2 regions of the Acetobacterium sp. KB-1 genome follow, and region 1 is predicted to be linked to the other one. Evidence: riboswitches for the same ligand, from Rfam matches in the RefSeq annotation. Region 1 holds a riboswitch; the other holds the start of a gene.
What was found. A riboswitch is a leader RNA that binds a small molecule or an ion and turns the genes downstream of it on or off. The one in region 1 is predicted to bind cobalamin.
Positions count from the first base shown of each region.

Region 2: another riboswitch for cobalamin. It lies ahead of nikA (nickel ABC transporter substrate-binding protein); the one in region 1 lies ahead of cobK (precorrin-6A reductase).

Region 1 is NZ_CP030040.1:3,488,484-3,493,626, reverse strand. Features, by position in the region: gene DOZ58_RS16085 (energy-coupling factor ABC transporter permease) at 1-527, opposite strand, end outside; gene DOZ58_RS16080 (energy-coupling factor ABC transporter ATP-binding protein) at 671-1,507, opposite strand; gene cbiQ (cobalt ECF transporter T component CbiQ) at 1,529-2,347, opposite strand; gene cobK (precorrin-6A reductase) at 2,452-3,237, opposite strand; cobalamin riboswitch at 3,352-3,547, opposite strand; gene DOZ58_RS16065 (sodium:alanine symporter family protein) at 3,790-5,143, opposite strand, start outside.
Region 2 is NZ_CP030040.1:2,635,832-2,640,974, forward strand. Features, by position in the region: gene opp1B (nickel/cobalt ABC transporter permease) at 1-893, opposite strand, end outside; gene nikA (nickel ABC transporter substrate-binding protein) at 934-2,529, opposite strand; cobalamin riboswitch at 2,742-2,937, opposite strand; gene DOZ58_RS12185 (ABC transporter ATP-binding protein) at 3,115-3,870, opposite strand; gene DOZ58_RS12190 (ABC transporter ATP-binding protein) at 3,874-4,659, opposite strand; gene DOZ58_RS12195 (ABC transporter substrate-binding protein) at 4,729-5,143, opposite strand, start outside.

The DNA of each region.
Region 1 (5,143 bases):
GCTGCCAGAAAAACACCGACATGCTTATTAATTTTTATTTTTTTACAAAGTATAAAAATTCCGAAGGTTACAAAGGGGCCGGCAATCGCCATTGAAAAGGTATTCGCGCCCAGAGTCGTCAGCCCACCATGTGCCAGCAAAATAGCTTGAAACAATAGGACAATGACGCCTAAAATACTGACTGCCGCTGGTCCAAACAGAATCGCGCCCAGCCCGGTCCCGGTCATATGAGAACAACTGCCGGTTACGGATGGAATTTTTAAAGATGATAACACAAAAACATAGGCTCCAGCCATAGCCAGTAAGGTGATGGTTTTAGGATTTTCTTTGAGTGTTTTTTTTATCGACATGTAACCCTTAATTAAAAATGGAATACAGATCACGCCCCAGGCCACACTAAAACCGACTGGCAGGTAACCTTCCATAATGTGCATCGCACTGGCCACCGGGGTAAACCCAAATACCAGGGCGATCGCAGCCGCAGCCGCAATAAATCGCTTCTCTCTTGTTGTTAAACTTGTGTTCATAGTTCCTCCTCTAGTTTTTATCTATATATTATAAGGGTTTGCGAAAATTCTTGAGCGCTCAATTTTGAACTCTCACAAAGCCAACTTAACTTAAAATCGATTGCGCAATTACTGCTATCGTAACCATCTACCTAAATGACTCTTTACCGAATATTTTTTTGTAATAAAACTTTAAGCGCCTGGGGAGTGGTTGGATAGTTGCTTTCGTCCTTTATCATTTTGTTTTCAACCAGCATCTCATAAACATCGAGCATGGCTGGCCGTTTCAGATTTGCCTGCTCCAGGATTCTCGCGTTTTTAAAAATCTCCAATGGCGTTCCATCAGCAATAATTTTTCCCTGATCAAAAACTATCGCCCGCTCTGCCCAACGATAGGCAAAATCCACATCGTGCGTGGAGATCAGCATCGTTTTGCCTTCTTCTCCGAGCTTTAGTAGCACCTCTTCTAACATCTGGGCATTGAGGGGATCCAGGGCCGCGGTTGGTTCATCAAAGATAATGACCTCTGATTTCATCGCGATAATATCAGCAATCGTCACCCGCTTTTTTTCGCCGCCACTTAAATAATGAGGCGGACGATCTTTAAAATCGAGGATGTTCATGTAGGTTAGGGCCTCATCGACCCGGCTGATTACCTCTTCTCGAGGCAGTTTTAAATTCATCGGGCCAAAACCAACCTCGGCCATGACGGTGGAGGCAATGATCTGATTGTCGGCGTCCTGAAAAACAATCCCGATATTCTTGCGCAAATCTTTTATATTCTTTTTATTAATAATTGTGCCCTGATAGCTGATTTCGCCGTGATCGGCTTTAAGTACCCCATTGGCATTAAGAAAAAAGGTCGACTTACCAGACCCGTTCGATCCGATCACCGCAATCTTTTCGCCCTTAAAAATATTCACACTGACCCCATCCAGCGCCGGGTTTCCGTTTCCATAACTGTAATAAAGCTCGCTGACCTTTAGTATTGGTTCACTCATAATTAATGCCATCAATCCTTTCTAGTGCGTAAAAATCCCAAGCAGAATCAGAAAAATCATGAAGGCAGCCCCAATTATCAGGTGACTCACCTGAAGCTTCTTTTCTTCTTCCAGAAAAACCAAATCGCCGTCATAGCCTCTGGCTTCCATGGCGGTATAATAAGCATTGGCCTTTTTAAGTGAAACCACCAGCATATTGCTGGCGACACTGCCAAAGGTATAGCAGGCAGTCTTAAAATCACTATAGCCCTGGCGGGAATCGGCAGAATTTCGTATGTTATTAAAAACATCCAGCATAATAAAAATATACCGATAAATCAGGTTCATTAGCTCAATAATCAGCTTGGGCACATGGGCCTTTCGGAGCACCCCGATGATTTCTGAAGAAGGTGTGGACAAGGTCATCATAATCATGGCGCTAATGGCACCAAAGACTTTCAGAATCAGAAAGGCCATTTCCTGGAGCTTGGCAACTGAGGTAAAGAGATAGCCAAAACCAAGAAAAAGATTAAACTGCCCGATCGGCTGGCTTGAAAAATCAACCCCAATGGCAATGGTTCCCAGAAGAATAAAGGTAATCGGTATCATCAGTACCGAAATATACGCTCCCAGCGGCAGTCCGCCTTTTAACACCGTCAAATAGGCCATGCTGGCGATTACGGCCAGAGACACAAAGGGATTATTTAGCCCAATGCAAAGAAGCAGGGTGGTAAAGGAAAAAACCACTTTAAAGGTCGGGTTCCACTGTCTTATTTTTGAGGCATAGGCATAAAAATCAATGGCCGATCCTTCGCCATGTTTATGTCCAATTTGATGATGGTGTCGCTTCTGATGATGCATTGTTTCATGCTCCGGTTTTTCACCGGTTTTTACAACACTGATCCATTTATCTAAACTTTTTTCCACATGAAGCCTACCCTTCTATTGTTTGCTTGTCTTGACGCTTACTGATTCAACTGACCATGGCAAATTTTTCCCACACCTTTCATCAACTCTTCAATTGAAGAGAATTTATTGCTGCAGTTTTCTTCAATCCGGTCGACCAGAATAATTTTCATCCCCAGTTTTTTAGCGGCTTTGATTTTGTCCACTACGCCACCCATGTTGCCACTTTCCTTGGTTACCAGGACCGACGCCTTACAATATTTAAATAATTCAATATTTAACGCTTCATTATAGGGGCCCTTAATGGCAATGATATTTCTGGGGTTAAATCCCAGACTTTCGCATTTACTTAAAACTTTCCAGTCTGGAAGCACGCGCAGATAAATCCTTTTCGAGAAGTCGGGAATCCTTTTGAATGTTTCAATCTTATTACTCCCAAGCGTAAGTAAAATATTGCCTTCGCAGTTTTCCAGAACATCACAGGCTTCTCCGTAGTTCTTAACGATGGTAATGTCCGGGTCATCCTCATATCTGATCCGCTCCCGTTCATAACGAAGATAGGGCAGGGCTTCGAATTTGCAGACATTGATGGCGTTTCTTGTTATTTCTGTTGAAAATGGATTGGAGGCGTCAATTAAACAGGCCGGTTTAAGCTTTCTAATCAACTGGGTAATGTAATCTTTGTTCAGTTTACCCTGATAAATATCCAGATTATTAAACTCATCCAACATACCAGCTCCCAATCGCGAAGTAACCGTCACTGCCGTATCCTGTTTTTTTTCTAGTAGTCTTTCAATCACTGTCTTTGCGTCGGTTGTCCCGGCTATTACGAGTACTTTTGACATTAATTCTCCATCCTATTTCTTACTTTTTTGCACCAAAAAACCTCATTATCTCTAAACAAGACAATGAGGTCGCAAAAATGCGTACAAAAATAAACCTCCTCCATCTCTCGTAGAGTTTGAGATACACAAACAGGCAGGTCTTCTGGCTTGAGCGTCAGCATTACCTCCTGCCTTCCCAACTAAGTGGTGGCATTCCTGGAGGAACTCTTCTCTTACAGCGGCGGGACCGCGGGGGATTTTCACCCCTCTTCCCTTTTCACCGGCTTATAATACATGGATTACAGCCGACACCTGTTTATCTTATTAAATTCTTATTCTTTTTTTAAGTCTCTTGTACTATATCAAAAAATAGTAATTTTGTCACGGATTTTTTTGTCGGATTTTTTATAACTTGAAAAGTTCCGTTCTTAAACCCAGCTCGACTAATGACAGACCGGCGATGGAAGTCACATCGGTTTCATCAGGATCCACCAGCACGATGGCTTCTGAATCGATGGTATCAATGGTTTTTAAATCATCAGTCAGACCAACACCCGTTTTCTTTACTTTAGTTTATTTATTTTTCAAAGCTTTGCGTGCCAGTCTTGCTGGTGTGATGATGCGATCTTGATAATCAAAGCACTCTTTGGCAATAACATTACTCAAAAGCAACAGGCAAATGAGATTTGGAATGGCCATGAGGCCGTTCATGGTATCCCAGACGATTTCCAAAGCAATGGTTGAACCGATAAAGGTAACCAGACAGTAAACAAATCGATAGATCTTAGTTGCTATGGGCGCTCTGATAAGATATTCCAGGGATTTTTCGCCATAATATTCCCAACCCAAAATAGTTGAAAAAGCAAATAGCATAATACCAATGGTTATAATCCATCCTCCGGCAGGTCCTAATGCAGATTGAAATGCCATAATAGTGAGATTCACACCGGTTACCAAATTTCCAGAGGCATCCACACTGCCTAATGCACCGGAAGAGGCAATGACTATGCCGGTAATACTGCAGGTTACCAGGGTATCAAAAAAGGTGCCGGTCATATTGATATAGCCCTGTCGTGAAGGATAGTCGGTTACTGCAGCCGCTGCGGCGATGGGTGCGGAGCCCAGGCCCGCCTCATTGGAAAAAACCCCCCGGGCAACGCCCCAACGCATCGCGGTTAACATACTGGCAATAATCGTTCCACCGACACCACCGGCAATGGCAGTGGGAGAAAAAGCCATCGTAAAGATTTCAGCTATGCCGGCTGGGACATTTTCATAATTAATGATAATGACGGTTAATGCGGCGATAAAATACAAAACAGCCATAAACGGTACAATTATGCCGCAAACCTTTCCGATACTTTTAATCCCGCCAAGAAGCACAGTGATCGCCAGACCTGTAATGATGAGTCCGGTAATCCAGGTTGGCACCCCAAAGGTTCCATAAACCGCATTTGAGATGGAGTTGGCCTGGGTCATGTTGCCGATACCAAAAGAAGCGGCCACTGCAAAGACTGAAAATAAAACGGCCATTGTGGATCCCAGCCATTTAATTTTAATGCCATTTTTCATGGCATACATGGGCCCTCCGGACATTTCGCCCTGTTCGTTGGTTTCCCGATATTTTATGGCCAGTACACTTTCACCATATTTGGTGGAAAGACCAAACAGGGCACTGATCCACATCCATACCAGGGCACCAGGACCTCCCAGTACCATGGCCGTTGCCACACCGACGATATTTCCTGTACCGATGGTGGCGGCCAAAGATGTCATTAACGATTGAAAAGGGGAAATATCCCCACGTTTTTTCTTCTTCGTTTTCTCGGTTTTTACAAAAATTGATTTCAAAGCATAACCAAGGTTACGCCATGGCAAAAACTTTAACCGAATGGTTAAAAAGATTCCTGTTCCTACTAAAAGCATT
Region 2 (5,143 bases), 850 kb from region 1:
GATCCCAGATCTACCAGTAAATTACAAAATACGAATAACACCGCCATGATCAGCACATAGGCCTGAATCATCGGAAAATCCCGATTGAAAATTGCTGTCACACAGAGCCGGCCGATTCCCGGCCAAGCAAAGATGTTTTCAATCACGACGGTCCCGGCAATCAGCTTGGGAATCGACATCCCCAGGGCTGTTAAGGAGGTTTGCAGGGAATTTTTAAAGACATGTTTCATTATCGTCTGTTCCTTTAAACCCCGTACCCGACCATAAAGCACATAATTCTCCCGCTTGTTCTGAATCATGTTGTTCCGAATCAACCGGACATAGGTGGCAATATATCCCAGTGACAAGGTCACCGCCGGTAGAATCACCGAAGCCGGAGACGTCATCCCACTGGTCGGCAGCCATTTAAGCTTCACGGCAAAAAGCCACATCAGCAGAATGCCCGCCCAGAAGCCCGGAATCGCCGTTCCCACAAAAACAATCCCCCGCATCGTTTTATCCGTGATGCTATTCTCTTTCACAGCACATAACACCCCGGCTGCCACCGAGATAATAACGATGATCAACAGCGAAACACTGGCCAGATAAAGAGTCGGCGGCAATGCCTTGGCGATTTCTTCACCGACTGGTTTGTTATTGGCATAGCTGTTACCAAAATCACCCTGAAGGGCATTGCTAAGCCAAGTCAGATAGCGGGTCATAAAAGGGTCATCGAGTCCTAATTGCTCCCGCATCTGGGCAATATTCTCTGCGGTCGGGGTGACCTCATTGACCCGAATGGCGACTTCGGCCGGATCACTGGGGCTTAAATTAATTAATATAAAGGCAAAAAAGGAGATTCCGATTAAAATCGGAATCATCCACAGGAGCCTTTTGACAATGTAATGCTTCATGGTCTTACTCCCCTTTATTTTTCCAGTTTGTTATTCATAACTACTTGGAAAAGTACATTTTTTCAAATGGTATTTCATATTGAGAATCGTTAAAGGTTACCCCATTTAAACCATCGATGGCCACCGCTTTGGTTTTTGAGTAAGAAATCGGTATATACACATACTGGTCATTAATATAGGTTAGCACCTCTTTGTACATCTCGGCCCGTTTGGTGTCGTCAGCTTCAATCATGATCTTGGTAATGGTTTCATCCAGCCACTGTTTCTTTTCCAGTCCAACCTGAGCCTGATAATCGCCATGGGCGGGAATTCGCCACGATGAAACATAAGATTGGGGATCGTAGGGGGTTCCCCATGACAAAGAATATTGAAGATCAAAGTCGCCGGTTTTCTGACGATCCAGGAAGGCCTGTTTTTCTTCTCCAAGAATATTCATCTTGATGCCAACGGCGGCCAGATCGGCTTGAATCGAGGCGGCAATAGTACCTTCCTGGGCATTTTTGGAATTATAGGAAAGGGTGATTTCACATTTTTGGCCATCTTTTTCGCGAACCCCATCAGTTCCCAGCTTCCAGCCGGCTTCATCTAATAATTGTTTAGCCTTTTCCTGATTATAAGAAATCGTTTTTAAATCAATGTTACAATAGGGGACCTCTTTTGATAACAGCGTATCCGCCTGATCTTCAGATCCGTTTAAAATTCCCTGAATGATATTTTCCTTATTGACCGCATATTCAATCGCTTCCCGAACTTTAATATCTTTGGTAATCGGTGAATTACTATTGATGAGAATCGCTCTGGACGCTATCGGTTCACTGATATAGGTTTTGTAGGCGCCTTCATCTTCCAGTTTTTTATACGAATCCAGATCAACCTGATCACCATCTGCTCCGAAGAGTAAATCTACTTCGCCGTTCTGAAGGGCTAATAAAATTGTCTGAGGATCTGGCATGACCTTCCAGTTAACGGTTTTTATCTTCGTTTTTTCGCCCCAATAATTTTCATTCTGGGTAAAGGTAGCGTACTGGTTATCAACATGCTCGGATAAAACCCAGGGACCGGTGCCAATATAACCACTCACGCCTTCTTCGGTGGTGCCATTAACAAAACAATTGGGTGAAATGAATCGGAACGGCCGGGTCAGACCCAACTCCACCAGGGTGGGGTAATAGGGTTGCTTTAATACCAATTTGTAAGTGTGCTCATCGACTACCACATTTTCCTTGATCTCATTGACCATATCCAGCCAGGCATGCCGTTCCAGATTTCCGACGATGGCATCCATATTCAGTTTGACTGCCTCGGCATTAAAGGCCGCACCATCCGTAAAGGTAACTCCTTTTCGCAAATGGAAGGTATATTCCAGTCCATCCGCAGAAATTTCCCAACTTTCCGCCAGTGCCGGCTTCACTTCGCCGTCTTCATTTTTCGTGAGACCTTCAAAAACCATGTTTTGAGCTGACATCTCACCCGAATACAGATGCGGGTTAATGTCCCGGATATCCTTGGTACAGGCATAATTTAATGCTTCTTTAGTGGAAACATCAGAGTTTGCCGAGGTGCTGCTACATCCTGCAAAAATACCGGTACACAGCACCGCGGCGACAAGTACCGCTAAACCTTTTTTTAACTTCATTTTCTTTTCTCCTCTAAACTACTTGTTTTATTTGATCAACTTCCAGTTTCATGCCATTGTCTTTTGTAGCAAAGAACCTGAGCTTTATCACAACATTAAAGATTTGTATTTTTGAGGAATTTTTTCCATAAAAAAACCCCACCATCTCAGAAAAGATAGTGAGGTTGCAAAAAAAGCCTGCTAAAAAAAACACCTCCTCTATCACACGTAGAGATTGAGTAATTAAAGCAGGCAGGTCTTCTGGCTAAAGCGTCAACATTACCTCCTGCCTTCCCATATCATGGTGGCATTCCTGGAGGAACTCTTCTCATACAGCGGCGGGACCGCGTGGGATTTTCACCCATCTTCCCTTTTCACCGACCTGTAATACATTGGATTACTGCCGGCACCTGTTTTATTAATATTCAATTTAATTATAAGCCGGTGTTTTAATAAAAAATAATCAAAACACTAAAAAACAGAAACAATCACTTGTCTTTCATTGTTTCTGTTTGTCATTTTAACACGTTTAATCTGCTTTCGCAATCTTTTTAAACCGATATGATATTCTTTTTAAGAATACCTTTATATGCCAGAGAAGTTTACCTATAAGATTGACTCAATGAGTTTTTTAGTATAATCCTGTTGAGGATTTATGATAATCTCATCCGGCGTTCCTTCTTCCACCACATGACCATGATGCATCACCAGAACCCGATCACAGACTTCCTGGACCAGGGCCAGGTCATGACAGATCATGAGTTGTGACATTCCCAACTCTTTTTTTAATTGCGTCAGCAGTTTCATAATTTGGGCTTGAACCGTCACATCAAGGGCGCTGGTTGCTTCGTCACAGATCAGTAGTTGGGGTTTGATGGCAATGGCTCTGGCAATGGAAGCCCGCTGACATTCCCCGCCACTGACCTGATGGGGATAGCGGTCGGTAAATTCAGGGCCTAATTCACAGATGTTGAGATATTTAATGGCTCTCACCCGGGCTTCCTCACGACTGATCCCTTGATTGATCATACTCTCCATGATGCCATCTCCCAGTTTAATCCGGGGATTAAAAGAATCCACTGGCATCTGAAAAACCATTTGAATGTCCCGATAGACCTCCCGCTGGGCTTTCCCGCTCAGACCAATAATGTCTTTTCCACCCAGTCGAATTTCGCCTTTATCAGCCGCTTCCAGACCGGTAATCATTTTTGCCACGGTGCTTTTCCCGCTACCGCTTTCCCCAACCAGAGCCAGACATTCCCCTTTGCAAAGATGAAAGCTGACATCATCAACTGCATGAATGCTTATTTTTCCCTTATGATAGGTTTTACTTAAGTTGCTAACTGCTAAAAGCTCACTCATCTTTCACCTTCTCCGAATTCTTGGGACGGCCTGAATCAACGCTCTGGTGTATGCCTCCTGGGGATCATCGATGACATCCCGGGTATCTCCATACTCCACCAGACGACCTTGACACATCACCGCTACCTTATCGGCCATGTAAGAAACCACCCCAATATTATGCGTGACAATGGCAATTCCGGTTCCAAATTCATCCCGTAGCGCCATCATCTCTTTGACAACCTGAGCCTGAACCGTCACATCCAGAGCCGAGGTGGGCTCATCGGCAAAGAGCAGATCGGGCTCCAGAATCATCGCCATCACAATCCCCACCCGCTGATTCATACCGCCCGATAACTCAAAGGGATAACTGTTTAAAATACGCTCACTATCTTTGAGATTAATCTTGTTAAACAGGGTATCCGCCCGCCTCCTCACCTCTTGACGGTCCTTAAAACCATGTTGTTCCATGGTTTCATAAAGCTGCTCACCGATCGTTCTTATCGGGCACAAGGCACTGCCGCAGTTTTGAAAAATCATGCCCATTTCCGGTCCCCGCATGGTTCTGAGCGCTTCAGCATCGAGGTCAATCACGTTCTGGCCTTTGTAAAAAATGTCGCCACGATTAACCCGGCCGGCGCAGTCCAATAAGCCCATCGTCGCCCTGATCAGGGTGCTTTTTCCGCTTCCCGATTCGCCCACTATCCCCAGAATCTCGCCCTGCTTCATCTTCAGGTTAACACCGGTGACCATCGGCTGTCCGTCATAGGAAATTTCTACATTTTGAAGTTCTAATAATGGTTGCTGCATCGTTTTATCCTTTTGATCGGAATTTTTTTCTCGGAGTTTTTTATGCTCAATTTTTTATGCTCGCATTTTTTATTCAGTGATATCCAAATCGGCGGTAATTTCGTAGTAATCGGATGGGTGGGCAGTAAAACCAGTCACTCCTTTTTTCATAACGAAGGACATTTTTAAATGCGATGCATAAATATAGGCGTTATCATTTAAAATCTGTTGTGCAATTCGAGTGGCTAAATCACTGCGTTTTTCGACCTCAAATTCATTTCGCAGCTCAGCAACCAGGGTTTCAACCGTATCATTATGGTAATGGCCGCGGTTGTAATCAGAATTGTCAACAACATGGGTGGTGAAATAGTATTGTGGGTCTCCGGTTGGTGCGGTTACAAAGGCATTGGCAAAAACATCATAGTCACCGGCTTTTAAGAAATCCTTATAGCTGTCAGTCGCATTGACTAAAACGTCGATTCCGACTTGCTTATAGGTTGCCTGA